Regions from separate parts of the Paucilactobacillus nenjiangensis genome, predicted to be linked through region 2. Evidence: riboswitches for the same ligand, from Rfam matches in the RefSeq annotation. Region 2 holds a riboswitch; each other region holds the start of a gene.
The links. Region 2 has a riboswitch for thiamine pyrophosphate ahead of F0161_RS06945 (thiamine-binding protein). Riboswitches for the same ligand answer to the same signal wherever they lie in the genome.
Positions count from the first base shown of each region.

Region 1: linked by a shared signal. The riboswitch ahead of F0161_RS02395 (ECF transporter S component) and the one ahead of F0161_RS06945 (thiamine-binding protein) in region 2 are both predicted to bind thiamine pyrophosphate.
Region 3: linked by a shared signal. The riboswitch ahead of tenA (thiaminase II) and the one ahead of F0161_RS06945 (thiamine-binding protein) in region 2 are both predicted to bind thiamine pyrophosphate.
Region 4: linked by a shared signal. The riboswitch ahead of thiM (hydroxyethylthiazole kinase) and the one ahead of F0161_RS06945 (thiamine-binding protein) in region 2 are both predicted to bind thiamine pyrophosphate.

Region 1 covers NZ_CP043939.1:474,674-482,676, reverse strand. The annotation lists gene F0161_RS02415 (hypothetical protein) at 1-15, shown strand, start outside; gene F0161_RS02410 (LTA synthase family protein) at 129-2,261, shown strand; gene F0161_RS02405 (NAD(P)/FAD-dependent oxidoreductase) at 2,310-3,308, opposite strand; gene F0161_RS02400 (nucleoside hydrolase) at 3,482-4,441, shown strand; TPP riboswitch at 4,484-4,573, shown strand; gene F0161_RS02395 (ECF transporter S component) at 4,731-5,312, shown strand; gene F0161_RS02390 (ATP-binding cassette domain-containing protein) at 5,305-6,690, shown strand; gene F0161_RS02385 (energy-coupling factor transporter transmembrane component T family protein) at 6,687-7,340, shown strand; gene F0161_RS02380 (DUF4870 domain-containing protein) at 7,410-7,739, shown strand; gene F0161_RS02375 (MarR family winged helix-turn-helix transcriptional regulator) at 7,844-8,003, shown strand, end outside.
Region 2 covers NZ_CP043939.1:1,351,609-1,359,611, reverse strand. The annotation lists gene hrcA (heat-inducible transcriptional repressor HrcA) at 1-585, shown strand, start outside; gene grpE (nucleotide exchange factor GrpE) at 600-1,169, shown strand; gene dnaK (molecular chaperone DnaK) at 1,210-3,069, shown strand; gene dnaJ (molecular chaperone DnaJ) at 3,333-4,478, shown strand; TPP riboswitch at 4,632-4,735, shown strand; gene F0161_RS06945 (thiamine-binding protein) at 4,809-5,135, shown strand; gene F0161_RS06940 (M1 family metallopeptidase) at 5,267-7,786, shown strand; gene F0161_RS06935 (HAD family hydrolase) at 7,912-8,003, shown strand, end outside.
Region 3 covers NZ_CP043939.1:2,025,111-2,033,113, reverse strand. The annotation lists gene rlmD (23S rRNA (uracil(1939)-C(5))-methyltransferase RlmD) at 1-250, opposite strand, end outside; gene F0161_RS10360 (nuclear transport factor 2 family protein) at 577-957, shown strand; gene F0161_RS10355 (metal-dependent hydrolase) at 973-1,656, shown strand; gene F0161_RS10350 (helix-turn-helix domain-containing protein) at 2,154-2,561, shown strand; gene F0161_RS10345 (aldo/keto reductase) at 2,639-3,490, opposite strand; gene F0161_RS10340 (Fic family protein) at 3,823-5,127, shown strand; gene tenA (thiaminase II) at 5,128-5,793, opposite strand; TPP riboswitch at 5,958-6,048, opposite strand; gene F0161_RS10330 (FAD-binding oxidoreductase) at 6,090-7,373, opposite strand; gene F0161_RS10325 (FAD:protein FMN transferase) at 7,357-8,003, opposite strand, start outside.
Region 4 covers NZ_CP043939.1:2,014,830-2,022,832, forward strand. The annotation lists gene F0161_RS10265 (OsmC family protein) at 1-360, opposite strand, end outside; gene rpsN (30S ribosomal protein S14) at 518-787, shown strand; gene F0161_RS10275 (alpha/beta hydrolase) at 878-1,696, opposite strand; gene F0161_RS10280 (alpha/beta hydrolase) at 1,794-2,588, opposite strand; gene F0161_RS10285 (Fic family protein) at 2,704-3,435, opposite strand; gene thiE (thiamine phosphate synthase) at 3,564-4,211, opposite strand; gene thiD (bifunctional hydroxymethylpyrimidine kinase/phosphomethylpyrimidine kinase) at 4,252-5,070, opposite strand; gene thiM (hydroxyethylthiazole kinase) at 5,073-5,861, opposite strand; TPP riboswitch at 6,002-6,107, opposite strand; gene F0161_RS10305 (phosphoenolpyruvate carboxykinase (ATP)) at 6,351-8,003, shown strand, end outside.

The DNA of each region.
Region 1 (8,003 bases), 880 kb from region 2:
ACAGCAAAGGCTTAACATTTAGTTACAAATTTCGTGAATTGGGTTAAGTATTCTAAACTGTGATAAAATAGCAATAATTAATATGTCCGAATCTGGGCCGAATAAAATTATTGTGAGGAATTCACCGAATGAAGAAGCTTATCAAACTAAAAGACACTAGAATTGGCTTACTTTCAATTCTAGTTGCTCTTTTTTGGTTAAAAACCCTTTTTGCGTACTTTATGGATTTTAATTTAGGAGTCGAAGATGTTTTTCAATTTATCATTCTCTTAATTAATCCGTTTGCCACTACGCTGTTAACTCTAGGGATTGCATTATATTTTAAACGATCACGCTTCTTTTACCCTGTGCTCGGCGCGATATACCTAATCAATTCATTCTTACTTTACATGAATGTGATTTACTATCGTGAATTTACCGACTTTATGACCGTAGCCACAATGACCGGCTATTCAAAGGTTAATCAAGGACTGAGTGGGAGTTCGTTATCCCTAACTAATTTCCACGACGTCTTTTACTGGTTGGACGTGGTCATCATTGTTATTATGATGCTGATGCGTAAAATCCACTTTGATCCACGAGCTGTCAATCATCGGTTGGCATTTTCAATGACTTCCATCGCAGTGTTAGCCTTTGGAGTCAATTTGAGTTTAGCAGAAATGAGCCGTCCTCAATTATTAACCCGGACGTTTGATCGAACTTATTTGGTCAAATACTTAGGCCTCGATTCATTTACTGTTTACGACGCCTTGAAAACCGGTCAAACCGATCATTTACGAAAAACCGCGACGAAGTCAGAACTGGAAAAAGTTAAAGACTTCACCGATTCGCATTATGCTTCGCCAAATAAAAGCATGTACGGTATCGCTAAAGGTCGCAATGTCTTTGTCATTCATTTGGAAAGTTTCCAACAATTCTTAATTGATAAAAAGATTAATGGTCAAGAAGTGACTCCATTCCTCAATTCTATTTATCACGGCTCCAATACGTATGCCTTTGATAATTTCTTTCACCAAGTGGGCCAAGGAAAAACCAGTGACGCTGAAAACCTGCTTGAAACTAGTACCTATGGTTTATCGCAAGGTTCATTATTTGCTACTTTAGGTAGTGATAATACTTTCCAAGGAGCGCCCGCAATTTTAAACCAACGCGCTGGCTATACTTCAGCTGTCTTCCATGGTAACGTGGCTAGTTTCTGGAATCGTAATAATACTTACAAGAATCTTGGTTATCAATATTTCTTTGACGCTAGTTATTATGATACTTCAGGTGATAAAGCGACTGGTTATGGACTCAAAGATAAATTGTTGTTCAATGATTCAGTGCAATATTTACAAAGACTGCAACAACCATTTTATGCTAAGTTCATTACCGTCACGAATCACTTCCCTTATGAGCTCGACGATGAAGATAAAGATAGTAACTTTACCACGGTTGATACCGGCTCTGATTCAGTCGACAATTACTTTGTCACCGCCCACTATTTGGATCAATCATTACAAGAATTCTTCACCTACTTGAAGAAGGCTGGTCTCTATGACAATTCAATGTTTGTAATTTACGGTGATCATTATGGCATTTCTGACACCGAAAATAAGAAGTTAGCTAGTGTCCTAGGTAAATCTTCTGATACTTGGACAAGTTACGATGACGCCCAAATGCAACGGGTTCCATTAATGTTCCTTGTGCCAAATTCTGGTGGCAAAGGTGGCATTTCACACACATACGGTGGTGAAGTTGATGTCTTACCAACCTTGATGCACTTGTTAGGCATAAGTTCCAAACGATACATTCAATTTGGGACCGACCTCTTCTCGAGTGGCCATGATCAAGTGGTTGCCTTTAGAAATAAAGACTTTATTACTCCAAATTACACCAGTATTTCGGGAGTAATTTACGATAATAGTACCGGTAAGAAAATTACGCCAACTGGCAAAGTAAAGAAAGGACTGGAAGCAGATCAAAAGAAAGTTTCCAAGGAATTGTCATTGTCTGATTCACTGAATACCAAGAACTTATTGAGATTCTACACTCCAAAGGGCTTCAAGTCCGTGGATGCATCCTCATATAACTATTCAGATGGTCTCGACAAAGCAATTAATATTGAAAAGAAACTAGGCACCAAATCAACCAGTGTCTACTCTAAAAATAACAATAAGAGTACGGTTGATGAATACTTCACCGATGCTCCAGAAGCAAATACTGCTTCAACAGATTCCAACCGGATTAAGATTACCAATCCAGATGATACACAAAACTAAATTGTGCCAAATTAAAACCATCATTCGCAAATTGAATGATGGTTTGTTTTATTTTTGATCTAAATGCATGGCCGTACTGTGTAATTGCGAATTTTTATCTGGATAGAGTTTATTCATAATTGCAGTCACTGCAGTTGGTCCTTCACCAAATGCTGTCGCAATTAACTTAACTTTTCCCGGATAAATCACGCCATCCCCAATGGCATAAACGCCGTCAATATTAGTCATCATTTCTGAACCAACCTTAATGTCATGACGTTCTGATTCCAAATCGAGTGACCAAGCAGTTAACGCTTTGTTGTTCGAAGTGAATCCATAGCTTACAACGATATCGTCCACCGTTAATTGCTTGGTATCATCAGATTTCATCTTCTTCATGGTTAGTTCTAATGATTCATCAGCGTTTTGTTTTAAGTCCTTTAATAGATAGGGTACTTCTAGTTGAACGCTTGATTTCTCAATCGCCGTCACCATATGTTCTAATCCACGGAAAGTTTCACGGCGATGCATCAAATAAACTTGACTAGCCACTGGTTCCAGCATCATCGTCAAATCTAAGGCAGCATCCCCACCACCAGCGACTAAAACTCGCTTGTTGCGGAAATGTTCTTTTTGTTTAATAAAGTAAAATAAATGCTTATTTTCGAGTTCATCAGCACCGTCCACGGCTAGTTTGCGAGGATTGAATGCCCCATTGCCCAACGCAATAATGACTGTTTTAGAATGAGTTGTCCGCTTATCAGTGACAATTTCGAATTGATCATCTTGCTTGATTACATCTTCAACCGTCTCGCCCAAGCGTGCTTCAACTTTCACTAAACGCATTTGTTCTTCTAAATTACTAATCAATTCATGCCCTGGAATATTGACTGAACCGGCCACATCCAAAATATGTTTTTCTGGGTATAAGGCGTCCACCTGGCCACCAAATTGTTCCAAGCTTTCGATTACTTGCACTTTCATTTCGCGCAAACCGGCATAAAAACTGGCAAACATTCCTGCTGGCCCACCGCCGATAATTGTTAAATCATAAATTTCTTCACTCATCTTAATTTGCACCTTCCTAATGTTATTTTCTAGCTTAACCTACTGACTGTTTCAATGTCAAAATCATTTTGACAATTAAAGAAACTCATCAAAGTTTAATTTGTTTTTCCAAGGTTAGTTGTTTATGATTGAAGTATGTAATGGCTTACATTAAATAACTCGGAGGGATTTACATGGCTACAAAAAAAATGATTCTTGATTTAGATACTGGTGTTGATGATGCCTTAGCAATTGCTTACGCACTAGCTGCACCAGAAGTCGATTTGATTGGTATCGTGAGTTCGTACGGCAATTGTCTCGTTGAACAATCGGCTGAAAATAGTTTAAAGCTACTTGAAATTTTGGGTGCAACTGACGTACCTGTCTTTATCGGCGCTAGTCACTCAAGTACTACTGATCATTTTGATGTAATGCAAGTAAGTAAAGATATCCATGGTAACAATGGGATTGGTGAAGTTGAATTACCAAAGGCCAAACGCCCTGTTGAATCACAAACGGCGGTCGACTTCTTGATTGAAGCCGCCCACAAATACACCAAAGATTTAATTTTCGTGCCAACTGGTCCAATGACCAACTTAGACGCCGCACTCGCTAAAGATCCGGCCATTGCCAAATTAATTGGCAACGTCACCTTTATGGGTGGTGCCTTGACCGTTGAAGGTAACGTGACTCCATATGCCGAAGCTAACATCAACCAAGATGCTGAAGCCGCTGACCGTGTAATGCGTAGTGATTTAAACATTGTGATGGTTGGATTAGATGTTACATTACGAACATTACTCACGAAAAATGAAACTTCAACTTGGCGTGAATTAGGCACGACAGCTGGTAAAGCCTATGCTGATATCACCGATTTTTACATTGATGCCTACTACAATTTGGGTATCGATAAAACCGGCTGTGCCCTTCATGATCCATTAGCCGTTGGGGTTGCGCTTGACGCTTCATTTGTCGACACAATCGATCTTAATATGAAAGTAACCTATGACGAAAACAATTATGGCCGGACCATCGGGGATAACGCCCGCTTAAATGATGCGACTACCAATGTCAAAGTTGCAGTCAACGTTGATAAGGATCGTTATCTCGGTGTCTTCATGGATTATTTAACTAAACTTTTCAAGAATCATTAATTTGCTTTCTGCGAGATAATAAGTTATATTTGCATTAATCAAATATTACATCTGGGGTGCCCACTTGGCTGAGATATACCCATTGAACCTGCTCTGGTTAATACCAGCGAAGGGAGATAACCTATATTTAACTCGACTAACAAATTTGTTAAGCGACTCTCCTTTTAAAATTGGAGGGTCGCTTTTTTCGACTTTCGAGTTATATAGTTATTGATTAAAACGTGTGGAGTATTTAGTTACTCACACACTCCTAATGTTATTTGATAATACACTTTTGGAGGGTTCTATTATGAATCTAAGCAATCATTATCACGTTCGCGACATTATTTTTATCACTTTAATTGGTATCGCCTTTGGTGCCATTTTCATCAGTACTAACTTTATTTATAACTTTTTGACAGTCGTCTTAACACCAGTTGGTTTAGCACCAATGGCTAATGACATTAACATGGGAATTTGGGTAATGGCCGGTCCACTGACAGGCTTTATCCTTAGAAAACCAGGTGCTGGTTTCCTAGGCGAATTTTTAGCGGCAGTTGGTGAAATGTTCTTCGGTGGCCAATGGGGTGCTTCAACCCTCATTTCCGGTGCCATTCAAGGAATTGCTTCAGAACTTGGTTTCACTTTAACCGGTTATAAAATTTACAATTGGTTCTCACTGAGCCTATCATGCCTAACAACTACGATTGTCACCTTTGCGTGGGATATGTTTAAAAACGGTTATGCTGAATTTCATTTTGGCATGCTCATATTGCTTTTCGTCGTTCGCTTTATCTCAATCTTCTTCTTTGGCGGCATCTTAACCAAAATGATTACAGCCCTTCTGGACCGCAGCCACATGTTAGCGAAGTTTGGTGGTTCAAATGTCTAGCATCGACATTCAAAATTTGAATTTCAATTACCAACCCAATTCGACAACTTTATCTGACGTCAATGTCCAATTTGAAATTGGTCAATTTTCTTTATTAGTTGGTCCATCAGGAAGTGGTAAATCCACCTTGCTCAAAATTTTAACCGGGCTGTTGCCTGAATTTGGCGGTGAAATCGTAAATGGAGTATTTTCAATTCCAAATCAGTTGAAAGTTGGTTTGGTTTTCCAAAATCCTAATCATCAATTCACCTTGGATACACCTCGGCATGAACTTGAATTTGTGTTAGAAAATTTGCGAATTGATCCAAAACTAATGCCCGCTAAAATAAATGCAGCATTGGCATTTTGTGAAATTGAATCATTGATTGATCGTCAATTAAACACGTTATCCGGTGGTGAAAAGCAAAAGGTCGCCTTAGCCATCGTGATTGCAATGAACCGCGATATTATCTTATTGGACGAACCATTTGCCAGTATTGATCCGCAATCTAGAGCTGAATTAATTGCCAAACTCGTTACTCTTAGAGACCAGCAACAAAAGACAATCATTATCGCAGATCATGACTTGTTAGGTTATAAACAGGTCGTGGATCACGTCTATACGATTCATAATCAAACGATTCAGACGCTTTCTCGTGAAGATGGACTGCAATTACTGACTGACTTTGAAAAACAAGTTCCTGCCATCACTTCGACTTTACCCATCGCTAACCTTGAAGTTGCCTTTAATTTCGACGAATTACAGATTCAAATCCAGCAACATGCGCTATTGTCACAGTCATCATTACAAATACCTAGTGGCAAAGTCACACTGATTACGGGTGAAAACGGAATTGGTAAATCAACCCTCTTCCTATCAATGGCCAAATTGATGAAGTTTTCAGGCGAAATTCAAATGAATCAAACCAATATTCAAAAAATTAAGGCCAAAAAATACGCCCGAGAAGTTGCACTAATTTTTCAAGACTCAGAAAATCAGTTCTTGACTGTCACCATGCGTGAAGAAATTGAACTCAGCAAGCAACACCGTAAGTCAGATTACTTCAATGATGCCATGATTACCTCGTGTTTAACCCAATTGAATTTAAATGAATTATTAGATCAAGTAGTTTACACCCTAAGCGAAGGGCAAAAGAAGAAATTACAAATTTTATTAATGATAATTGTCGAACCTGAAGTTCTCTTATTAGACGAGCCACTCAAAGGACTGGACATTGATTCAATCCACCAAATTGTGACGATTCTAAACGCTTATCGTGCTGAACACCAACAAACGATTGTGATGATTAGCCACCAATTTAGCGGCTTAAATCAATTTGTCGATTACCATTTGAACTTTGCCAACCAAAAACTAACTTATGTGGAGACTGTCTCATGAATCCTAGTTTCAAATTAATCTTAATCATCTTGATTTCCTTTGAGATTTCATTTACTCGTAGCTTAACCGCCAACTGTGTGTTAATCGCGGTCTGTTTAATATATTTGATGATACATAAGATTAAGCTCAAGACGCTTGGTATTGTTTTGTTAATTCCAGTGATTCCGGCAGTAGCGCTCAGTATCACTATTGCATTTTTCACACCAGCACAAGATTATCACTTTGCCTTAGTGCTATTCTCTCGGATGTTTGCCTATGTGTTACTTGGAACTTCATTCACGTTGATCAATTCACCAATAGAGTTGGCACGCTCACTCGAACAAAATCTTCATTTACCATCAAAATTTGCTTACGGTAGTTTAGCTGCCTTTGGTGTTTTACCCAAGATGAAATCAACCATCTTAACCTTACAAAAAGCGGCCTTGATGCGGGGGATTACCTTATCATATTGGTCACCGAAGTTATATTTCAAAGCACTATTAATCGCAATGAACTGGTCTGATGAACTAGCTCAGGCGATGCTTTCACATGGCTACGTAGAAGATACCACACGAACCTACGCCGCTACGATTCCCATCAAATCCACTGATTGGGCGTACATGATTGTTCCTATATTAATCATTCAACCCCTCTTATTTTTGTTACCTTGAGCTTTTTAATACCCAACGACGTATAATATTGGTAAAATAAAGGTATACAAATTGAGAGGAGATTTTATCATGGAAACCAACCAATCATATAAAATCGTCAATGGCTTTAGCTACTTAAGTATCTTATTTCTCCCAATCATTTTTCCTTTAATCGTCTGGCTGTTAGCCGGCGACCGTGCAGAAATGAGATACCACGCTATTAGGGCCTTCTGGCTACATTTAATCCCAACGCTTTTAACAATGATTAGTGTTATTTTCATTGGGTCAGTCGGATTATTCACAGGAAACGCAGCTCATGTGGGCTGGCTGTCGATTATCCTGATTGGAATCTTAGCGATCGTTTCTTTTGTTTTATTTATCTACAATATAGTTAAAGCAGTGCAAATCTTCATCTCATAGCCATGTTAAAATACGATTCCACCATGGAGTCGTATTTTATTTCATTATTTTTTGATGCATTTACATCAAAATTAAGCTATAATAATTTCATGGAGGAATAACACATGACAGATGTACTTAGAGAAGTTGGTATGATTGCGCGAGCTTTGGACTCAATCAGTAACATCGAATTTAGGCAACTCAATTTGACCAAAGGACAATACTTGTACTTGGCCAGAATCTGTGAAAACCCTGGTATCATTCAAGAACAATTAGGTGAACTAA
Region 2 (8,003 bases):
ACTGATAGTGGAGATGTTGAAAGCCAAACGTTCACCATTCCCCGAGATATGAACACCGATGAGTTAGAGTCAGTGATTCGACTCATTAATGATCAATTATCAGGGTTACCATTAACTGAAGTTTTGACGAGATTGCAACAAGATATTCCATTGCGGATTAAGTCCTACATGCGGAGCCCAAGTGGAGTGCTTAATATTTTTGATAACATTTTATCACATGTGTCTAGCGAACAATTTTTCGTTGGTGGAAAAATGAATCTATTAGGTTTTTCACACAATCATGATCCCAATTCACTCCAAGCACTATATGGACTGCTAGATCAAAACGAAAGTTTGTCAACCGTTCTTGACCCACTTGATGATAATATCAACGTGCGGATTGGTTCTGAAATTTCTAATAAATTATTAGATGATTTTAGTTTAATTACCGCGACGTATGATGTGGATCAATATGGGAAAGGCATCATTGCCGTGCTTGGGCCAACACGGATGCCATATTCTCGAACGATTGGATTAGTTAGTGCTTTTCGCGAAGAACTAGCTAAGCAAATGCTAGATTATTATCACCGTTACTACGATCAATAGGAGGTTCCATATTAATGGCTAAAGACGAACACAAGAAAGCCGATGAAGCTGTCGAGGAAGTCAAAGAAGAACAAGTTGAAACACCTGAAGTTGATGAAACCACAGATGCTCCCGAAGTAAAAACCGAAGAAGTTTCTGAAGTAGATCAACTCAAGGCTAAACTAGCGGCAGCAGAAGATTCACTGCTCCGTGAACAAGCTGAAATTCAAAATATGAATAATCGTTTCAAAAAGGAACAATCCAATCTGTTAAAATATGATGGTCAATCATTGGCTAAAGCAATTTTACCAGTCATGGATAATTTGAAACGAGCTCTTGAAATTGAAGTCAGTGACGAAAATGGGCAACAGTTAAAGAAGGGAATTCAAATGGTCCATGATCATTTAGATGAAGCTTTAACCGGCAATTCGGTGACCGAGATTGAATCACTTGGTAAAAAATTTGATCCAACGCTTCATCAGGCTGTGCAAACAGTTCCCGCTGAAGATGGACAAGAGGCTGATACAGTCGTTCAAGTACTACAGGCTGGTTATCAGTTAAAAGATCGAGTTTTACGTCCAGCAATGGTCGTTGTTTCCCAATAATTAAAATAAATAAAAATAAATAAGAAGAGGTAAGTTTAACATGGCAAGTAATAAGATTATCGGAATTGATTTAGGAACTACAAACTCAGCTGTTGCTGTAATGGAAGGTAATGAACCTAAAATCATTACTAACCCAGAAGGTAGCCGGACAACACCATCTGTTGTTTCATTTAAAGATGGCGAAACTCAAGTTGGTGAAGTTGCTAAACGTCAAGCAATCACAAATCCTAACACAATCGTATCAATCAAGAGTCACATGGGTGAAGCTGGTTATACGGTTGAAGTAGAAGGTAAGAAGTATACTCCACAAGAAATTTCAGCAATGATTCTTCAATATTTGAAGAAATATGCTGAAGATTATCTTGGTGATGAAGTGACACAAGCCGTTGTTACGGTACCTGCATACTTCAACGATGCCCAACGTCAAGCTACTAAAGATGCTGGTAAAATTGCCGGCTTAGATGTTAAGCGGATTATCAACGAACCAACTGCATCTTCATTGGCATATGGTCTCGACAAGCAAGATAAAGATGAAAAAGTGCTTGTATATGACCTTGGTGGTGGTACTTTTGATGTTTCCATCCTTGAATTAGGCGATGGCGTGTTCCAAGTACTTTCAACTAATGGTGATACTCATTTAGGTGGGGATGACTTTGACCAAAAGATTATCGACTGGCTTGTTGAAGAATTCAAGGCCGAAAATGGCGTTGATTTAGCTCAAGACAAGATGGCCTTACAACGTTTGAAGGATGCTGCTGAAAAGGCTAAGAAGGACGTTTCTAGCGCTAACGAAGCTACGATCAGTCTTCCATTTATCTCGGCCGGTGCTGCTGGACCACTTCACATGGAAAAAACTATGAGTCGTGCTAAGTTCAACCAATTAACTGTTGATCTTGTAGAACGCACAAAACAACCAGTATTGAACGCTTTGAAGGATGCCGATTTATCATTTGGCGACCTTGACGAAGTGATCTTAAATGGTGGTTCAACTCGTATTCCAGCCGTTCAAGAAGCTGTTAAAGAATTAACTGGTAAAGAACCTAACCACTCAATCAACCCTGATGAAGCCGTTGCAATTGGTGCTGCGGTTCAAGGTGGTGTCTTAACTGGTGATGTTAAGGATGTTGTTTTACTTGATGTTACGCCACTTTCACTTGGTATCGAAACTATGGGTGGTGTGATGACTCAATTGATTGAACGGAATACTACTATTCCTACTTCAAAGAGCCAAACATTCTCAACTGCCGCTGATAACCAACCAGCTGTTGATATCCATGTGTTACAAGGTGAACGTCCAATGGCCGCTGACAACAAGACACTAGGTAACTTCCAATTAAGTGATATTCCTGCTGCTCCTCGTGGTGTTCCACAAATTCAAGTTACATTTGATATCGATAAGAACGGTATTGTAAATGTATCAGCTAAAGATTTGGGTACTAACAAGGAACAAAAGATTACCATCAAGAGTAATTCAGGACTTTCAGATGACGAAATCGATCGTATGATGAAGGAAGCTTCAGAAAACGAAGAAGCTGATAAGGCTAAAAAAGAAGAAGTTGATTTGAATAATGAAGTTGATCAACTATTATTCCAAGTTGATAAGACTTTGAAAGACCTTAAAGGTAAAGTTACCGATGAAGAAGTCAAAAAGGCTGAAGATGCACGTGATGCATTAAAGAAGGCTAAAGAAGACGGCAACACCGAAGACATGAAGACCAAGAAGGACGAATTGAATGAAATCGTTCAAGAATTAACTGTTAAGTTGTATCAACAAGCTCAAGACGCCCAAGGTGCTGATGGAGCAGGTAGCGGTGCAGCTGATGGTTCAGATGGTAAGAAGTCAGATGACAATACCGTTGATGGTGACTTTGAGGAAGTAGACCCTAAAGACAAGAAATAAATTAAGTGTGACAAAGCCCGTCTAAACAATGAGTATTAACGATAAATAATAAAATTTCTGAACTTGAAATTTGTATTATTTAAGTTAAGCGGAATTGATTGGGCTTTGGAACCGGCCAAGAGTTGAAGTTAGCGAATTTAACTGACTTTGAGAGCTGATTAATAATTTGATAGTAAAAGCCAAAGTCATGTACTTTGGCTTTTACTTGGTACTAGACTTTATGGTATAACTAAGGGACTACTTTATAACGGAGGATCCAAGAAATGGCAGACAAAAATCCATACGATGTGCTGGGCGTTAGTAAAGATGCCTCTCAAGACGAGATTAAAAAAGCATATCGTAAATTATCAAAAAAATATCATCCTGATTTGAACAAAGAAGCAGGAGCTGAAGATAAATTTAAAGAAGTTAATGAAGCTTTTGAAACAGTCGGTGATGAACAAAAACGTCAACAATATGACACTTATGGTTCAGCTGGATCACAAGGTGGTTTTGGTGGAGGCGGCGGCTTCGGCGGTGGTCAATATCAACAAGGCGGTTTCGGTGGCGGTGGATTTGACGACATCTTTAGCCAATTCTTTGGTGGCGGTGGTCAACAACGTCGTGATCCATCTGCCCCTCGTCAAGGACGTGATTTACAGTATAATATGACTTTGAAGTTTGAAGAAGCCATTTTTGGTAAAACCACAACTATCAAGTACAACCGAGAAGCATACTGTGGAACTTGTGATGGTACTGGTGCAAAGCCAGGTACTTCACCTGTAACTTGTTCTAAGTGTGGCGGTAGTGGAACGATTGATGTGATTCAAAACACGCCTTTAGGTCGGATGCGTTCAACCCAAACTTGTGATGTTTGTGGTGGGACTGGTAAAGAAATCAAAGAAAAATGTGAAACTTGTCATGGTTCTGGCCACGTGTCAGAACGTCATGAATTAAAAGTTGATGTTCCAGCTGGGGTTGATGACGGCCAACAAATGCGTCTTCAAAATCAAGGTGAAGCCGGCGAGAACAAAGGCCCTTATGGTGATCTTTACATCGTCTTCACAGTGACTCCAAGTCGTGAGTTCACACGTGATGGAAATGATATCTTCTTTGATCAACCAATCTCGTTTGCACAAGCAGCGCTTGGTGACGAAATTGAAGTTAAGACCGTTCATGGGGATGTTAAATTAAAAATCCCTGCTGGTACTCAAACTGAGACTAACTTCCGCTTACGTGGTAAGGGAGTTCCTCGTGTGAATGGTAACGGTAATGGGGATGAACACGTTAAAGTACGTGTTGAGACTCCTAAGAATATGAACAAACAACAAAAAGAAGCACTCCAAGCATTTGCTGTTGCTTCCGGACAAAAAGTTTCTGGTGTCAAAAAAGGTGTCTTTGATAAATTAAAAGATGCGTTTGATGATTAAAAACTAGGTAATCTTTCTGCCGATTAACTTCTGAGCACTAACGAAAAATATCTCATCGTGATTTTCCATAAATCACGATGAGATTTTTTGTATTATTCGAAAAAGTTATGTGGCAAAATTCGATTAAGTGCTATAATTTGCGTATTCAAATAAATTAACCACTAGGAGTGCCAATTTAGTTTGGCTGAGATCATGAAAATGAAATTCTGGAACCTGATCTAGTTGATGCTAGCGTAGGAAAGTGGAGCAAATATTCATTGATTTCATCCTTTTCTATGTTGAAGAAGGTGCATTTTTTTTGCACCAAATAATTGGAATGGAGAAAAAATCATGGCAAATGCAGTAATGGCAATTCAAGTTTTACCTGAAGCAGATTCAACAGATGAATTACTCCGACTAGTCGACGTGGCAATCGCAGAAATTAATGCAACTGGGATGTCATATGAAGTCGGGGCTTTTGAAACGACGGTTGAAGGTGACCTAGATGATTTAATTAAATTAATTCATCAAATGCAATTATCAGTCACCAAAAGTGGTGCGCCAAGAATTAGTAACTATATCAAATTATCGTATGCGCCAACAGAACATATTTTAACAACTGATGAAAAATTAGCTAAGTATCGGGATGTAAACCGTAAAAATAGTGGAGCTGAATAGCTGGAATAACTAGTAGATTGTTCTTGATTGAAAGTCAGAATAATCTATTTTTTTATAAGGTTGATTAATGACGTGACTCCACGGTTTAGCGTATACTAATAGTATATTATCGAAGTGAAAAGGGGAATACTATGAGTCATTTTTATGAGAGTTTTCATCCAAACAATTACAACATTTATTTAGATATTAATCGGGCCACCAAAACGATTACTGGTAAGACCATTATTCGCGGTGAAGCCTTAGCGTCATCGATTTCAATCCATCAAAAATATTTGGATATTAAAAGTGTCCTCGTTGATAACCAAGCTGCCATCTTCAAAATGCGAGACGAAGCAATTTTATTGCCAGATGTTAAAACTGGCGATATCGAAGTTATCATTGAATATTCAGCCAAGTTAACCGATTCAATGATGGGCATTTATCCGTCATACTATGAAGTTGACGGCGAAAAGAAACAACTAATTGGGACTCAATTTGAAACAACTTTTGCACGTCAAGCATTCCCATCAGTTGATGAACCAGCAGCAAAAGCGACTTTTGATTTAGCCATTAAATTTGATGAACATCCAGGCGAAACCATTATTGCAAATATGCCTGAAATTCGGGTGGAGGATGGGGTTCATTATTTTGAAACGACCGTCAAAATGTCAACTTATTTAGTCGCATTTGCGTTTGGGGAAATGCTAAGTAAATATACGACCACTGAAAGTGGCGTAAAAATTGGTGTTTTCGCTACGAAAGCCCATCAAGCCAAAGAACTAGATTTTGGCTTAGACATTGCCAAACGTTCAATTGAATTTTACGAAGATTTCTATCAAACACCTTATCCATTGCCACATTCATGGCAATTAGCCTTACCAGACTTTTCTGCTGGAGCAATGGAAAACTGGGGCTTGGTGACATATCGAGAAGCATATTTGTTGATTGATCCAGATAATACCTCATTATCTACTAAACAACTGGTTTCGACGGTGATTTCACATGAATTAGCGCATCAATGGTTCGGTGATTTGGTTACAATGAAGTGGTGGGATGATTTATGGTTAAACGAAAGTTTTGCCAACATGATGGAATATGTGGCGATTGATGCCCTTGAACCTGACTGGAAGATTTGGGAAAGCTTCCAAACCTCTGAAGCACCCGCCGCCTTGCAACGCGATGCGATTGATGGTGTTCAGTCAGTGCACGTTCAAGTTGAAGACCCAGCTGAAATTGATTCATTGTTTGATGGTGCAATTGTCTATGCTAAAGGTGCCAGAATGCTAGTAATGGTTCGTGCTTTAATTGGTGATGATGCACTGCGAAAAGGCCTAAAGAATTATTTTGCCAGTCATCAATTTGGTAATGCCACCGGCGCAGATTTGTGGGCAGCATTAGGTGAAACATCCGGGATGGATATTGGTAGGATCATGCAATCATGGTTGGAACAACCAGGTTATCCCGTGGTTAACGCTAAGGTTGTTGATGGAAAATTGACAATCAGTCAGTCACAATTCTTTATTGGTGAAAATGAACCCAAAGCACGGCAATGGCAAATTCCATTGAACAGTAATTATGCTGAAGCGCCAGCAATCTTTGCTGACACAGAAACCACCTTGGGTAACTATCAACAGTTGCGGTCACAAAATGGCGCTCCCTTTAGATTGAACGTAGGGAATAACTCTCATTTCATCGTGAAGTATGATGAGAAGTTATTAGCAGATATCATTGAACATGTGGATGAACTAGATTCAATTTCACAATTACAATTGCTGCAAGACCTGCGCTTATTAGCTGAAGGTGGCCAAATTTCCTATGCAACTGTCGTACCATTATTGGGTCACTTTATCACGAGTCCCTCCAATATTGTTAACTCAGCGCTCTATAGTTTAGCGAATGATTTGAAAAAATTTGTGACACCGAATTCAGTTGCAGAGCAGCAATTACAAGCCTTCTTTAATAAGATGAGTGATAATCAAGTCAATCGCTTAGGTTGGCTCCCAGTTGATGGTGAGACGAATGATGATCAATTAACACGACCATACGTCTTGAACGCAACCTTATATGCTGAAAATCAAAAATCAATTGAGATGGCCCATCAGATTTATCAAAATAATGCCGACAAAGTAGCTGATCTACCGGCAGATGTGCGAGTATTTATTTTGAAAAATGAGATTAAAAATTATGGTAATCGTGATTTAGTCAATCAAATGTTAACAGCTTATCGACAAACAGCTGATGCCAGTTATAAGTCAGACTTAAGGGTTGCAGTAACTAGTACCCAAGATGCAGACTTGATTAAACAAATTGTGACCGAATTTAAAAATGCAGAAACGATTAAACCTCAGGATTTACGGGCCTGGTTCCGTGGAATTTTGGCCAACAGTCATGGGGAACAAGCTGCCTGGGATTGGATTCGCAATGATTGGGATTGGTTAGAAAAAACTGTCGGTGGAGATATGGAATTCACCACTTACATTACGGTAATTGCCGGTATTTTCAAGACACCAACTCGGTTGAAAGAATTTAAATATTTCTTCTGGCCTATGCTTGAAACACCTGGTTTAAAACGTGAAATCACGATGGACTTAAAAGTGATTGAAAGTCGGGTTAATTTAATTGCAGCGGAACAAGTTGCAGTTAATCAAGCAGTGGAAGCACAAATTAAGTAACTATCTGAGAGCTTAGGTAATTTCTAGGCTCTTTTTTAGTTACCAGCAAAAAATGGTAAAATTGACTTGATCTAAAACCCGTTTCATAGAATAAACTATGTGAAAATGCTAAAGGAGTGGTTGAGATGGTTAAACATATATTTTCAGACATGGATGGGACGTTACTGAACGAAGTAGGGGCGTTGAATGAGCGAAACGTCGAATTAATTAAGCAAAG
Region 3 (8,003 bases), 670 kb from region 2:
GAGTAGGAACTCGGTGTTGGCTTTCGCGACGCATGGTGTGAATCTTGGCACGAATATAGCGGTCAGTCACTTCAGTAGCTTCTGCGGTGACTAATTCTTCGGGTAAAGCGTTGGGGATAAAGACAATCTTGTGTTTATAATAGCCAATCCCTTCGCCATTAATTCCGATTTGTTTGATAGTTAATGGAAATCTTGTTCCAACTTCCATGTTAACTGCATTACTTTTGGTGCGATCATTATATGTTTTCATTTTTTCTTCCTATTCGTTCTACAAAGGCGTTTTTACATTTAGCTCTTTTTGAGCCAACAGTGAGTATAACACAGAAGAAGGAAGGTGTGTAACCAGACGGGTAGATTACGAGCAATAATCAAAAAATTGACATTATCCGGGTTGTGGATAATGACAATTTGAGATTAGGTGAGTAATTTGTTTGGAGGAGCCTGATTAATGGATTGAAGTTAAGTGAGAGAACTGACTTATTGAACCTGATTAGAAGGAAAGTGTGTAACCAGACGGGGGTTTAAATTAGAAATTTACTGGCTTTTCGCATACAATTACGTCGGAGGGGAAAGCGTATGGATAGTAATGCATTTATTGAAGTTTCAGCGTTCTTAGTTAAAGCTGATGAGCTCGCAAGTCAGAGAAATTATGAACAATACTTAGATTTATTTACTCCGAACGGTACCATTATTTTGCCAGATAAATCAACGATTTCACTTGATCAAATGAATACTTTTTTACATCAAACCTGGGGAAACGAGCCCGCGGAATCAATTCATCTTACCTTAAATTCGGTTATTACATCGATAACACAAAATGAAGCTTATGCCACAACTAAGATGCTAATTATTGATCCAAGTCACAATAAAATTGTTAACATAGTGGCGGTAAATCACGAATTAATTTTAGTTGGTAAACGCTGGTATTATCATTCCCGAACAATTCAGACACTTTAGACTGGAGGATTTGCTATGAAAATTATCTATCACGGACATTCATGTGTGGAACTACAATTGCAAAATGGATTACATTTAATTTTTGATCCATTCATCACCAATAACCCACAAACGGATATTACAGTGGATTACCCCGTCGATTTTATCTTTGTTTCTCATGGACATTCCCACCACAACGGGGACATGATTACCTTGTCTAAGAAAAACAAAGCTCCTATTATTGCGGTACCGGAATTAACTTATTATGCCGAAAAGGAAAGTGCCATCACTTATCCAATCAATCTGGGTGGAAGTGCTAACCTTCCATTCGGGTTTGTTAAAATGATGCACGCTCAACATTCTTCGAGTATCAACGTCGATGGAAAGCTTAAGTATGCGGGGGATGCGGCAGGATTTTTAATTAAAGCGGATAATAAAACTATCTTTTTTGCTGGAGATACCTCTAATTTTGGTGATATGGCCATTTTTGGTAAGGCATTTGATATTGATGTGGCCTTTCTACCAATTGGTGGTCGCTTCACAATGGGACCGGCCGAGGCAGCGATTTGTGCCACACGTCTCAACTCCAAATATGTTGTACCTATTCATTACAATACTTTTCCAGAGATTCAGCAAAATCCAGACGACTTGGTGACAAAATTACCACAAGGAGTCGTAAAAATTTTAACCCCAGGTCAGAATGGAACATTTGATATTTAAGTGGAGATATAGGAGGACTATACCCAAACCATTTAAAAACAAAATATCAAGTTGTTTTATCAAAATGATATAAATAATACAAAAGGACATTGAAGTGAACCCACAAGTTTGGAGATGTCCTATTTTGTCATAGATAAAAGGCTAACTATACTAGTGTTAAGTTATCTAGGCTTGCTAGGAAAAGACTTTATTTTAATGGTTTCAAGTATACCGTTAGTCATTCCTAGATTGCTAATAAATGAATATTAATGACAATCAAATCATAAAAACAACTGCTATATCAACGTTTGTAAACGTAAATGATAACGAGCTTTTGGTAACTATGGATATTCTTTATGAACAAATTAACAATTAAAAATATTTGCTTACGAATGCTGACACTGCACGGCTTGCAACTCCCAGTTGCGCAAATGTAAAGTGCATTATGGTTGATAAGTGCGGGCCAGAGAATCGAGCCTTTGCTATAATCAATCTATAAATTAATGGGGGTAGTTAAGATGGCAAAAGAGGGAACACAGTTTTCAAATAAATTGGTTGAATTACGTAAGGCCAAAAAGATTTCTCAGGATGAATTAGCAGAAAAATTATTTTTATCGCGACAATCAATTTCTAAATGGGAAAATGGTGACTCAGTTCCCGATATGAATAATTTGGTCATGTTGGCTCAGGTGTTGAACGTCGGATTAGATGAATTAGTTCTTGGGGTTCAACCTAAAGTTAGCAATAATAATGGGGTAAAAAAATTTTTTGAACAAGATGCAGCTGATAAAGATTGGCATGAAAATCATCGCTGGCGTGAATGGAATTATAAACCAATCAATAATGGCTGGGAATGGTTAGCAAGGTATTGGTGGGCGATATTTGGCCTTGTTGGTATGATCTGTTGGTATGCATTTGGACAATGAGTTATTGAGTTACTTTTTCATATAAATATCAAATGAGCTGCCCGATTATTATAATCAGACAGCTCATTTTTTAAATTTTAGAAATTAACTAAATCAGGATCGTCAGCTACACGAGTAGTTCCATGCAGTCCATCGATGGCCTTCATGTCAGCATCATCAATTGTGAAATCAAAAATGCCGGTGTTATGTTGAATACGTTCAGCATGAGTTGATTTAGGAAGTGGTAAGAAGCCGTGTTGCAATGACCAACGGAGCATTAATTGTGCAGAACTATGGCCATATTTTTCACCAAGGTCACGGAGTAATTGAACTGACAGGAGTTCACCAGTACCTAAAGGACTATAAGCTTCATTTAAAATATTGTATTGTTCATTTGCATGGGTGACTTCAGGTTGTAAGTCACAGGGATTAAGGTAGTTTTGATTAACCGCCGGTGTAATCGTGGCAGTTTTCATAAGTGAGGCTAAATGGTGTGGACGGAAGTTAGACACGCCAATCGCACGAACTTTACCCGCTTTGTAGGCTTCTTCCATTGCTTGCCAACTTTCGGCATTCATTTGTTCCCAATTGTCACGGAACTTGAGGGGGTTGGGCCAATGAATTAAGTACAAATCAACGTAATCCGTTTCTAAACTTTTTAAAGAATTATCGATAGCTTTTTGAGTTGCTTCGTAGCCATGATCATCATTCCAAAGCTTTGTGGTTAAGAAAATATCATGACGATCAACGTCACTATCTTTAATTGCTTTGCCAACACTGCCTTCGTTACCATAGGCGGTTGCAGTATCAATGTGACGGTAGCCAGCATCAAGTGCGGCCTGGACAGATTTGTACGCAATATCACCATCAGCGGATTGCCAAGTACCAAATCCAACGATTGGAATTTTTACATCATTATTCAAAGTATAAGTGTCAATAAGGCTTTGCAAGTTATAATTCCTCCAAACTTAATATGATTACCGCCTAGTTTAACACACAAAGTAGTTTAACTAGTCAAAAAGGAGCGAATTTTAAGAAAAAATGTAAGCGCTTGACTGCCGACTTAGAAATCAACTTTACCAAAACTTCGTAATTGGTAAAATTGCTATTATTTTTGACGTTCTATTTTACCAAATGGTCTATTTTGGCAAAATAGATAGTGAAATTGAGTGTTCTATTTTACCAAAACAGCTATTTTGGTAAAATAGGTAGGTAAACAAATGATTCTATTTGACCAAAAGGCCCATTTTGGTAATTTAGAGAAATGAGAGGTAATGTAATCATGAAAAATTATCAATTGCTGAGTACATTTAAATATGGATCAAATGGTCATTCAAGCCTAAGTGAAGAAGAGATAAACGCTGAATATTTGCATCGGATAAACGATTATTCAGCAACTGTGACGGCGATGTTTCCACGTCTAGTAAATAAAGAAAGCTTAGAAATGGGCATTTTAAATGGGAAAAGTGTGGCAAAGTTTAATGACCCAATCTTTTGGATGGTCACGCCCAAAATCCTTATGTTATTAGATACGGTCAGAAAGCAATCAGCAGAAATATCTGCGTTAATTTATACTAACAAAATACCTACTGTTGCGATTAACAGTTATACGTATTCCATGCTGACAAACGAAATATTTTTCTCAAATGAAATTGAAGGAGTGCACACTAATCCTGAAGAAATTAGTACCATTGTTTGGGATACTGACACCAAAGTTGACAATAAGCATAGACGTTTAGAGTCGACAATCCGGCAATACAAAGCTTCGCTGCAAGCCAATCAAAGGCAGATCAATAATTTATCTGATTTTAGGCAAATATACGATCAACTATTGGAAGGTGAAATATCGAAAGACTCACTACCAGATGTGAATATTATTCGTGATAGTTTTGTTTATATTGGTCGGCAGAATAACACAGTTCACTTGCCTCCGGACAATGAGCAAGATATTAGTTTGGCGTTGTCACAATTGATTACATTTATGAATAATGACGATGATGTAATTCCAATTGTTAAAGCCATTGTTACACATTTTATGTTTGAGAATACTCATCCATTTAGAGATGGCAACGGAAGGATGGGAAGATACTTATTATCCTCATACTTATCAAATAAATTGGATGTATTTACAGGTTTATCAATTTCAACATCAATTCATACCCATGTTCAGAATTATTATCGGTTATTTAGGGATGCTGGTAATAGTGAAAATCGTGCAGAGCTAACCCTTTTTATTGAAGGAATGCTTGAAATTATCGCTGATGGTCAAACTGAGGTGTTAAACCAATTTAGTTTGCGGATGCAGACTTTGCAAAACGGGTTGGAGAAATTGAAACAAAAATTACCTGATATGAATGATGATGAATCCAATATCTTATATATCTTTCTGCAGTCTAAGTTATTTACCAGCAGTGGAACTACAGATGGCATTACAGATAATGAATTGGGTGAATTTATTAAAGAAAATAGTAATATTTCACGTCGTAAATTTAAAGATATCGTTAAAAAATATACTGGCAATGGGGTACTGAAAACTATTAAGAGAAAACCATTACAGCACATTTTGAATAGCGAATACATTAACTAATTAGCTGGCCCAATTTTCCATTGTATAAGCCATTTGCCAAAAGTTCAGTTCATAATTGCTACTCTTTAAAAAGGAATCTTTAATCAAAGCTTGTTCAGCAGAGTCGGCATTTTCGCCGAGGTGATTGACGAGTTCAATCATTTGGTCAGTGCCGGTATCAAATTCGGTGCTGGCATAGCTGTCTAACCATTCTTGATAAATTGGCACAGGGGACTTCTCGTGAATGAGACGATGCCCAATTTCACTGTATAACCAGTAACAAGGTAACAGGGCGGCCACGGCAGAAGCGGTGGTGCCATTAGTTAATTCGTAGTTCATGTGGGTCACATAACTATACGCGGTTGGGGCAATTGGTGTTTGTTGTATTTCATCTAGGGTAATGCCAATTTCTTGGAACATTGTCGAACGAATATCGGTTTCACCATCATGCATACTGGCTGCTCCAACTAACAGAATGTCTTTGTCGGCCGGATTATCAATCAAAGTGGCAATCTTTTCATGTAAATCACCAAACTGTTCTAAATAATATCGATCTTGTTTGAGATAATACCGAAATTTTTCGATAGGTAGTTGACCAGCCGCTAGTTCAGTAATGAAAGGGTGCTGGTAGCTTAAATTCCAAACCGGTTGGGCGATATCAAATAGTTCATTGCTAATATTTGTCAAAATAAAAAGACCTCCAGAAATTGTTTTTATCTGGGGGTCTTCATCGAATTTTTGTTGGTTGAAACGTGTTCGACACAACAGCTAGTTCACCTAACTCGTAAAATTATGAGTTAAAAAACAAACTCAAAATTTTCCATTGTTAGTGCTCACTAGCTAGACGTTGTGTCTCACACTCTCTAACTTCCTACGCCACCATTACGTGGATCAGGTTCGATGGGTATTTTCTCAGCCAAGTTGGCACCCCAGATATTTAAGTTAAGAATAGACCGTCACAGTGGGGTTGTCAATTAAGGTAATTACCAACCGAACTCTTCATAATAAATTTGCCATCCCCGAATACCGTGTTTTTTCAAAAAGCGTTGCCAGTGTTGCCCTAACGCGGCCGGCCCGGAAACGAGAAAAATGGTGTGGTTCACATCAATAGTCGCTAAATAGTTTTCAAGTTGTGCGTCCTTAAATCGGCCCACTTGCAGCTGACTAGAAAAATTAGGAGTGGTGTTCCAATAATCAAATTGATCTAGGTGCAAGAAATCGGTTTGCTTTTGGACGGAATAAAAAATATGAATGGGTTTCTCAAGGTTATGGTTAATAAGGGACAATAACGGCACGACACCAATGCCACCACTAATCATCACTAGTTGTGTACCCGGATGTTCATCAATGAAATTTTGAAAACGACCGTAGCCACCTAATATTTTAACTGGCGTTCCAATTGGTACTGATGCCAATGATTTCGTAAAATCACCATCCTCACGCACAATTAATTCAAGTTGACCATCAGCCAGTGGATTATTCGCTAGTGAGAAGGGATGGGGTTCCTTCATCCCCGGTAAATTTGGAAAGGCGATAAAGACAAAGTCCCCCGTTTGAAATTGCCGCCGCAACCGCGGCATCTTTACGCTTAATTGCACCACATTGTCTGCTAGCTGGTCGAGTTCTATTAACTCACCAGTTGGCTGTTGGAAATGCACTCGATAAACACTCACCAAATAACTCAGCGCCACGATTCCCGTATATGCTCCAAATAACATCATATAATTATGCATTGCCAGGATGTATGGAATTAAGATGACGTGAATAATCACCAAGGCGGTCGCCACTAAATTCAGCCGGTGCAACCAAACTGAGATTTCATGTTGGAACAACGTTTCTAACCAGTGCTTGAGGTGATTTAAAACTGGCACGCGATTAGTGAGCCAACCAGCTAAGAAGATCAGTGAATACACGCCGACCGCGATAAATAAATACAAACCCCAATCACCAGTCCATTTAATCCAGCCACTCGAAGGCAGCAAGAGCTTATGCACGAAGGCTAATCCAATCGCTAAAATACTGATGATGCCGTGAACTAAATACATTGACGGTAACCCAATCAAGCGGTCCAACCACCGCGGACGCGTCGCTAAATAAATCGCGGCCAACATCCAAATATAGGCCAACGTTCCGAATTGAATCGGCATCAAGGTGTCATGATATAAGGCAGGAAGTTCATAGTAAGTGGCCTGTAACAAGGGCAACGGCAAGACAAAGATAATTAAAAGCCAGACTAGGCCATTACCAAATTTATAATTTTTGAGCATCGAACCACTCACCTCCTGCAAATGCTTGAACCGATAAATCGTCATAGACGACCATTCCCGACAATTGATGTAACTCAGACAACCTTTTAAAGTCAGTCGCTGCCATACTTAGCCCAGCGGTAGCCCAAATATCCGCCGTCGTCAGCGAATCACCGATGATGGTTAATTGGCGAAAATCATTGGCCGCTGGTCGCTCGATATGCAGCCCGCGTTTGTTAAAACCAGAGGTGGCGACCGCGTCATTGGTGAGGTGATAAGTGGCCAGTATCCGCTGCAAGTTGGTCGGATTTTCCATGCCAATCTCCCAATTAAATTCACCATCGTTGGTCGCCAATTGCATGTCACCACCACCGTTGATTCCGACGGCAATGAACCACGGATGGTCCAGTAATGGTTGTAAAAATTGTTGTTGCGCTGTTTCGATGGCCCAACCTTTCACTAAACCAGTCGGGTCGAAGTAACCGTGATAGTAGGCATTAAACCCGCCTTGAGTAAATTGTTTAGCATCCTCACTCAAAGCATAAATAGTTTGAAAAGTCGCATCCGCCGTGAGTAAATCCAATTCGTGGCGTTGAAAGCGACTGACATCTGAATCTACTTTGAAGGGTGAGAATTGTTGATCAACTTGGG
Region 4 (8,003 bases), 660 kb from region 2:
ACACCGACTTTCAGCAAAATCCAACTGTTTTTGAGCTTCTTCTGGTTCTACATTTGGAATTCGTGCTTGAACTTCAATAACAAATCGCAAACCATGAGTATCATATTTCAGATCAACCCCCACTCGAACTTCGCTTTGATATTCGATTCCTCGGCCCTCTTGAATCGTCTGTAATGTTGAGGCTAAACATGTAGCTTGGGCTAACCCTAATAATTGTTCTGGGTTCGTCCCTGGCTCTTCAGGTTTTCTAGGAGAACTAACTTGAACATTCAGTTCACCGTTACCTAACACATAAGCACGTCCGGGCATGCCGTGGGGATTAATTGTAGTTGTATGATATAAACTTTCATCTGATTTCATGAGTAAAGCCTCCAATTCAATTAATACGCTTATTGTAACCGTTTGAGCAATTTGATAACAGTAAATTAGCCTAAAAAAGCAATTTACTTGCTTTTAGTAAGTAAATCGTTTATCGTTATCGTCGATATTTAAGTTTATTGCTCAGAAAGGACCATCAATGGCCAAAAAATCTAAAATTGCAAAAGCTGCAAAAATTGATGCAACAATTGCAAAGTATGCAGAATTACGTCAACAATTGAAGGCTGCGCATAATTATGAAGCTCTAAGCAAGTTACCACGCAATGCCTCACCTACACGTCGCCATAACCGTGACCAATTGGACGGACGTCCACGTGGTTATATGCGTGACTTTGGAATGTCTCGTTTAAATTTCCGGCACTACGCTCACCTCGGACAAATTCCTGGTGTAAAGAAAGCTAGCTGGTAAAGAAATAGTGCTTTTTGAGTCGATTATACTCGGAATTCTAATGATAAATACCAATAATTACTCGGGTTTTGAGTGGTTATTGGTTTTTTTCTACCAAATAAATTTAATCCATTTTTGATCTACTTTCGCACTTTTATGCAATTCGGTATGCGATAAACCAACCATTTTGACATTTTTAATTTGATCATTATGCTTGTACAACAAGTAATTAATCGACAATTCTGATTGAATAGTCACTAGTCCATCTGAGTGTGTACCATCATTTAAATCACCATAAATGTTGAGAATTTTGACATGTTTTGGAAATCGTTGACTAACATCTAGTAACTGTTGATACCCAGGATAATAATTATTAGCAGCGTAATAAGTTTGCGGTTGGTAATGCTTCAACAATTGATTTTGATTGGCAGCATCGTTCATCCCCACCACCCCATTGAATGGGCCAGCCAAAATAACATATTTCTTCAACGTTGGTAGTTTAACTGATTTTTGAGTTACCGTTTGAAAGAACGCAACGTTACCGGCAGAGTGAGCCACCACATTATACTTGGTCACCCCATATTTATTTTGAAGCAATTGCAGCGCCTTTGTCAGCCACTGTGTTTGTGTGGTTGTACTAGCTTCGTTATTAGTAAAATTAATTTGAATCAAGGGCTTTTTGACTTGTTTTGAGAATGATCCTTGCACATCTAAAGTCCCATCTGCTGCCACGGTGATAGTCATCACTTTTTTAGCATTAACCTTCGTTTCAGCTGCAGTTATTAATCCATCCGTTGATTTCTTGGTTCCACCTAAGCCATGAATAAATAACGTGGGTGTGGCAACAGTTGTCTTCGCGTGAGCAGTTGTAGAAATGCTAATGCCAAACAATATGGCAAAAATTAGCACAATTAATCGAATTTTTTTCACTTGTGAACTTCCTTTAAGAACGTTTGTCAAAATACTAGCACAACCTGCCGATGATTGAACACAAACGATCAGAAATTAACAAAATTATTAAACACTCTCACCATAAAAATTTAATCCATTTTTGATTCACACGATTACTGTTGTGCAACCCGCTATGCTGAATTCCATTCATTTTGATATTTTTAATGGTGTCTGGTTTTTGATACAACAAATAATTAATCGAGAGTGCCGATTGCACAGTAACACGTCCATCTGAGCGCGTTCCGTCATTCAAATCACCATAGATGTTCAATATTTTTACATCTTTTGGAAAATACTGGCTGCTATCTAACAATTGTTGATACCCATCAAAATATATTTTTGGTTGATAATGTGCGAGTAGCTTATTTTTATTGGCTGCGTCATTTCTCCCCATCACTCCGTTAAACGGCCCGGCTAAAATGACATATTTCTTCAAAGTTGGTAACTTTGTGACATTTTGCGCAACTGCTTGAAAAAACGAAACGTTTCCCATTGAATGTGCGACAACATTATATTGCTTCACATGATATTTTGATTGCAGTAACTGCAGCGCGTCGGTAATCCATTTGGCTTGTGTTGAGCTCTTCGCATGATTATTAATAAAATTAATTTGAATCAATGGTCGTTTAGTTTTGCTCTTTAATGTCCCTTTGATATCTAATTTGCCAGAAGATTGAACGTTGATAGTCATGGCTTTAGTAGCATCTGCCTGCTTTTCCGCTGCCCTAATTAAGCCATCCGTTGAACGATGCGTCCCTGAATATCCATGCAAAAATATAGTGGGCGTGTTGGCACTCGCATCCGTATTATTAATTAACGTGAGGCCAAAAATCATTGCGAGAATTAAAATTAATAAGTGATATTTTTTCATTTGAACCTCATCCTTCAGTTGGATTAATCCATTTAATTGACCAAATCATACAAGCTTTACCACGCTTTACATAAAAATATGCTCAAAAAAAAATAAGCACTAACAGTGCCTATCATTAAATTTCTAAAAATCGCTCAACTAGCTGCGTGTAATAATCTTGTTCAGCACCCAATGTATCGACTAAATAGCTGTCATCATCTTCAAATTTTTTTAATCCACGTAAATAAAATGGTTTGTTGGATTCTCTAATGACCAACGGCATTAAGTCCGCTTTGCATAACTCTTTGAAGAGGATTAATCTGCCAATTCTACCATTACCATCACTAAATGGATGGATTGTCTCAAATCGATAATGAAACTTGGCAAAATCCAATAAATTGGAATGCGGATCCGCATTCCATTTTTCTAACAAACTCTGGATTGCATGCGGAACTTCAGCTGGTAAAGTTGTTTGAACAGCTTCAATACTACCAATTTGGTTGGGAAATTGTTTAAAGCCACCCACGTTCATCTTGGAATCTAATTCTGACTTTGTCCCTCGTTTTAACATTGTATGCAGTTTAAACAGATATTCACTGGTTAAATCCACATCGATTGTATCTAAAACATAATCAAACATTCTAAAATGATTAGAAGTCTCTAGCACATCATCAACCACAATTAAACCATTCTCATCTGCAAAAATAGTGCCAGTATCAAAGACTTGTTGGGTTTGTTTCTCGCTTAAGGTTGAGCCTTCTATACGATTACTATTAAAAGAAAAGATAATCTGCAGCCAATAATATAAACTGGCACTCACCTTATTTTCACGTTGATTAATCAAAATTTTAGCAATATCCTTGACCATTTACATATCTCTACTTTTTTATTTTGGCGTTCAAGTGTCTCTTGAATCAAGGCTATCAGATTAAATAGTTCAGCACAAATTAAAAAAGTATCCGCAGATACTTTTAGTTTTAATGCGAGTTGTCATCATTAATATATCGATAATAAGTCTTTAACCGTCTGTTCCACATCCGGACTTTGCATAATCATTGAAATTCCGGAAATTCCCGCCACACCTGTTTTATCAACTGTGTCCTTAGCATTGTCGGGGGTGATTCCACCGACGGCCACGATTGGGAAATTGCTATATTCCACTAATTCTTTCAATTTTTCAAATCCCATCACTGGGTCCGCATCATCTTTGGAGCCAGTTGGGAACACTGGTCCGCTTCCTAAATAGGCAATTTTTTGCAGTTGATTAGCATGATCAATTTGAGCTTTAGTATTACATGAATATCCCACAAACATATCATCCCCAACAGCCGCAATCACTTGTTCCACTCGTTGATCTTTTTGACCAACATGGACCCCATCGGCATGGACTTTAATGGCTAATTCATAATCATCATCAATAATCAGCGGTACATCATACTTCGTCGTCAGTTCACGGCATTGCTGTGCCAGTGTCAGTCGTTCGTCCGCCGTTAACTGTGAACTCCCTTTTTCACGAAATTGAAAGGCCGTCACTCCGGCGATTAATGCTTTCTCCACACGTTGCAAGTAATCATCAACATCGTGATTAACATCTTGTGTGCCCGCAATTAAATATACGCGGAGCATCTCTGGTTTAAATTTCATTAATTTTTCTCTTTCCTGAGTTAATAATCCTGTTTCACGCTTAACCGTTACTTTCATCACTATTGCGGCCTGCCCAGTGATTCAATGGTCCATGACCGTGCCCAACAATAATGCCGTGCCGAATCGTTTCATCGACATATTTTTTCCCAATTCGTATCGCATCCTCAACAGATTTTCCCTTGGCAAGTTCAGCTGTGATACAAGCAGATAGCGTATCTCCCGTCCCATGGGTTCGAATCGTATCCACGCGTGGAGAAGTCAACCAAAATGACGTACCATCTTCAAGTAATACAAAGTCACTACTTTGATCATCCCCGACAAAATGGCCGCCCTTAATCATGACGTTTTTAACCCCGACGGCCTGTAATTTTTTGGCCGCAATTTCCATATCGGCTTCATCTTCAATCGACACATCCGTCAATTTTTCGGCTTCAGGTAAATTAGGGGTGGCAATCGTCGCCAATGGCAATAATTCATTTTTCACCACCGCGATTGCATCTTCACTTAACAATGGAGCACCACCTTTAGCAATCATGACCGGATCGACCGTCAGGGGACCGAAATCAAACTTTTTCAAGTTTTTTACGACCGCCCGGACCCGTTCCACATCGGCTAACATCCCCGTTTTGCAGGCTTTAATGGCCAAATCCTCAGCAAGAGCTTCAAATTGTTCATCAATTATTTTGGTAGGTAACGCAAACGCATCATTGACGCCCAAGGTATTTTGCGCCGTAATCGCCACTAACACGGTCGTCGCAAACACGTGCCGTTCTTGAATCGTTTTTAAATCGGCTTGCATCCCCGCACCACCACCGCTATCGGAGCCGGCAATTGATAATGCTTGTACGAATTGTTCCATAATTATGCTTCCCTCAACTTTTCTTCAACTTGTTGACGCGTCACCAAGTGTAGTTTATCCATTAATTTAACTGAAAAGGTGCCAGGTAGTTCCCCACCAAGTTCTTCTGCCACCAGTTGGCCCGCGACTGCAAAGACGGCACAGGCCGCTTTGGCTGCTTCAAAATAATTGTCACTAACGGCAGCAAACGCGCCGACGATACTGGAAAGCATATCACCAGAACCAACATGTAATTGAAATAGTGGGGTTCCATTTTTGACTTTCGCCACCGTTTTGCCATCACTAATCACATCCGTTGGACCGGATAAAATTACGACGCAATGCTGCTTCAAGGCGCACGCTTTCGCGATGGCATCTAAATCGCCACTCCCTTCCCCAGCATCGATACCTTTAGCTTGCCAATCAACACCAGCCAAGGCGGCAATTTCACCAGCATTGCCGCGAATAATATCAACTTGAAAATCAGTTAACAATTGTTCGGCAACATCTAAGCGAAATTTAATTGCCCCGACGGCAACTGGATCAATCACCAATGGCTTTTTGTATTGGTTAGCCAATTGCCCGACCCGCTTGATATGGGCGACTTGAGCGGTAGTAAAGGCCCCTAAATTAAGTGCTACGGCAGAACTGATGGCGACCATTTCTTCAGACTCAGCGATTTCTTCAGACATAATTGGTGAAGCGCCAATTGAATTAATGCCATTAGCCACGTCTTGCACCGTCACAAAATTAGAAATGTTAAACACAATTGGATTTTGCGCACGAATTTGATCTAAAAGTTCAATTTGCATGATAAATTCCTTTCTTGGTACGAAGTTGTGATAATTCAACAATCGTTTGAACCATGAGCTGAAACAAAAAAATCCTAAAGCCGCAGTGGACTTTAGGATTAATGGTAAAAATATATCAACATGTGGCATGCACTCATCGATATTTTTATTTTACACTTTCCTACGCAAGTACCAACTTACAGGTTCCAAGGGCCTTTGCTGCATAAGCAAATCTCAGTTCGTCTACGAACACCCCTAGTGTTTTCATGATTATTTAATTGTCGAATTAATTGTACTGTAAAAGTGCTTACATAACAAGTTTGACCAAAATCTCGCCAAACATTAAAATTTTTTCATTTTCCGGTTAACTCATTAAGATTTAGAGTTAACAGCGCTTTCATTCTTTTCTTTTTGAAGATTGTGAAAATATCCACTTGTATCGTGTTTCGCCTTGTATTATGATTGTTTCAATACCCAAAAGGTTATAACGAGAAAGGAAACTGATTATCAATGGAAAATGTGAATAGCATTAAAACTGGCTCTACGTATCTGAATCTTGATCGAAAGATTGCCGTCCTCAAATACAATCGAAAATATTTGAGTAACGTCTTCTCTCTATTAAACAGCGATGAAATGTTACAAGTGGTCGACTGTTTCTTATCATCAACGCCTAACCATCAAACGAAAATCAATAAATTAACGAGTGCTGAATACGTGGCCGTGATTAAACGACTGTTAATTGACGATGCCACCGTTTACGACGCATTTGATGCTAAAGAAATCTTAACTAGTGTTGAAAACTTGTATTCATTCTACCGTTCATTCCTGCGCATCTCGGTCATGAATGCCACTCACAACCAAATCCTAAACACCGAGTTTTTAGGAATTGATGACAAATTTAACGATCTTGTCCGTAATCTTTACCGGGCCGTGGAAGAAAAAATCCAAGGCTTCCCTAATCATACGTATCGTCAAGTCAATGCCGGTACCAACGCATCCATTATGATTAAGCCTTACAAGTGGTCAATCCCCACTGAATATGAACAATTAAAATCAATTAACTTTATTGATAAAATTATGTTGCGTCCACCAATGATGATGCATACACCAAGTAACAAACGCAAAGGGACTTTTTCAAGTGTCGATTACAATCCAATCGATCATTTTGATGGGAAACCGGGCGAATGGTACTGTTACCCAGCCAAAATTGGTGAAAGTTTAGCCTTTATTTACTTCAATCAAGACTACTTTGTCAGTGGTTTAGCCTTAGCGAACTTGTTTGAACTTGCCGATGAAGAACTCATTACTAACCACAAACCAGATTTGATTTTACTCTTTGGGGTCGACAAAACTGAAGGGGACGTCAGTCACTATCATTACGATGAAAGTAATGATATCTGGGTTGGTGAAGTGCCTTATAATGACCAAACCACTTACTTTGGTTATATGAAGAAAATGTGTCTCACATTACACAACCTCCACATGATTTATCAAAACCGGTTACCAATCCATGGATCAATGGTCAAGATTAAGTTCTCAAATGGTAAAACCAAAACCGTCGTCTTCTTTGGCGATTCTGGTGCCGGTAAGTCTGAATCAATTGAAGCTTTGCAAGAAATTGCGGGTGAACAGATTCATGAAATGGAAACCATTTTTGATGACATGGGTAGCTTTACCCTTGACCCCAATGATCCTGAAGGCTTGTATGCCCAAGGAACTGAAATTGGCGCGTTCGTCCGGCTTGATGACTTGAGTAGCGCCGTGGCCTTTAACAACATGGACCGTGGAGTTTACCTCAATCCGGAACAAAAAAATGCCCGAGTTATTATTCCAGCGAACACCTATGACCGGGTTATCAAACGTCACCATATCGATATGTGGGTTTACGCCAATAACTATGATACTGAAATTGGCTTGCATCGTTTTGAAAAATTGGCCGATGCCAAGAAGACCTTTACGGATGGCAAACGTTTTGCTTTAGGAACCACTGATGAAGTTGGTATGAGTACCACCTTCTTTGCCAATCCATTTGGCCCGGTTCAAGAGCAAGCGCGGACCCAAACGATTATCGATGGTGTCTTTGATGTCTTATTCAAAAACAATGTCTATGTCGGTGAAATTTACACCCATCTAGGTAATGATAAATCTAAAGATAGCTTGAAC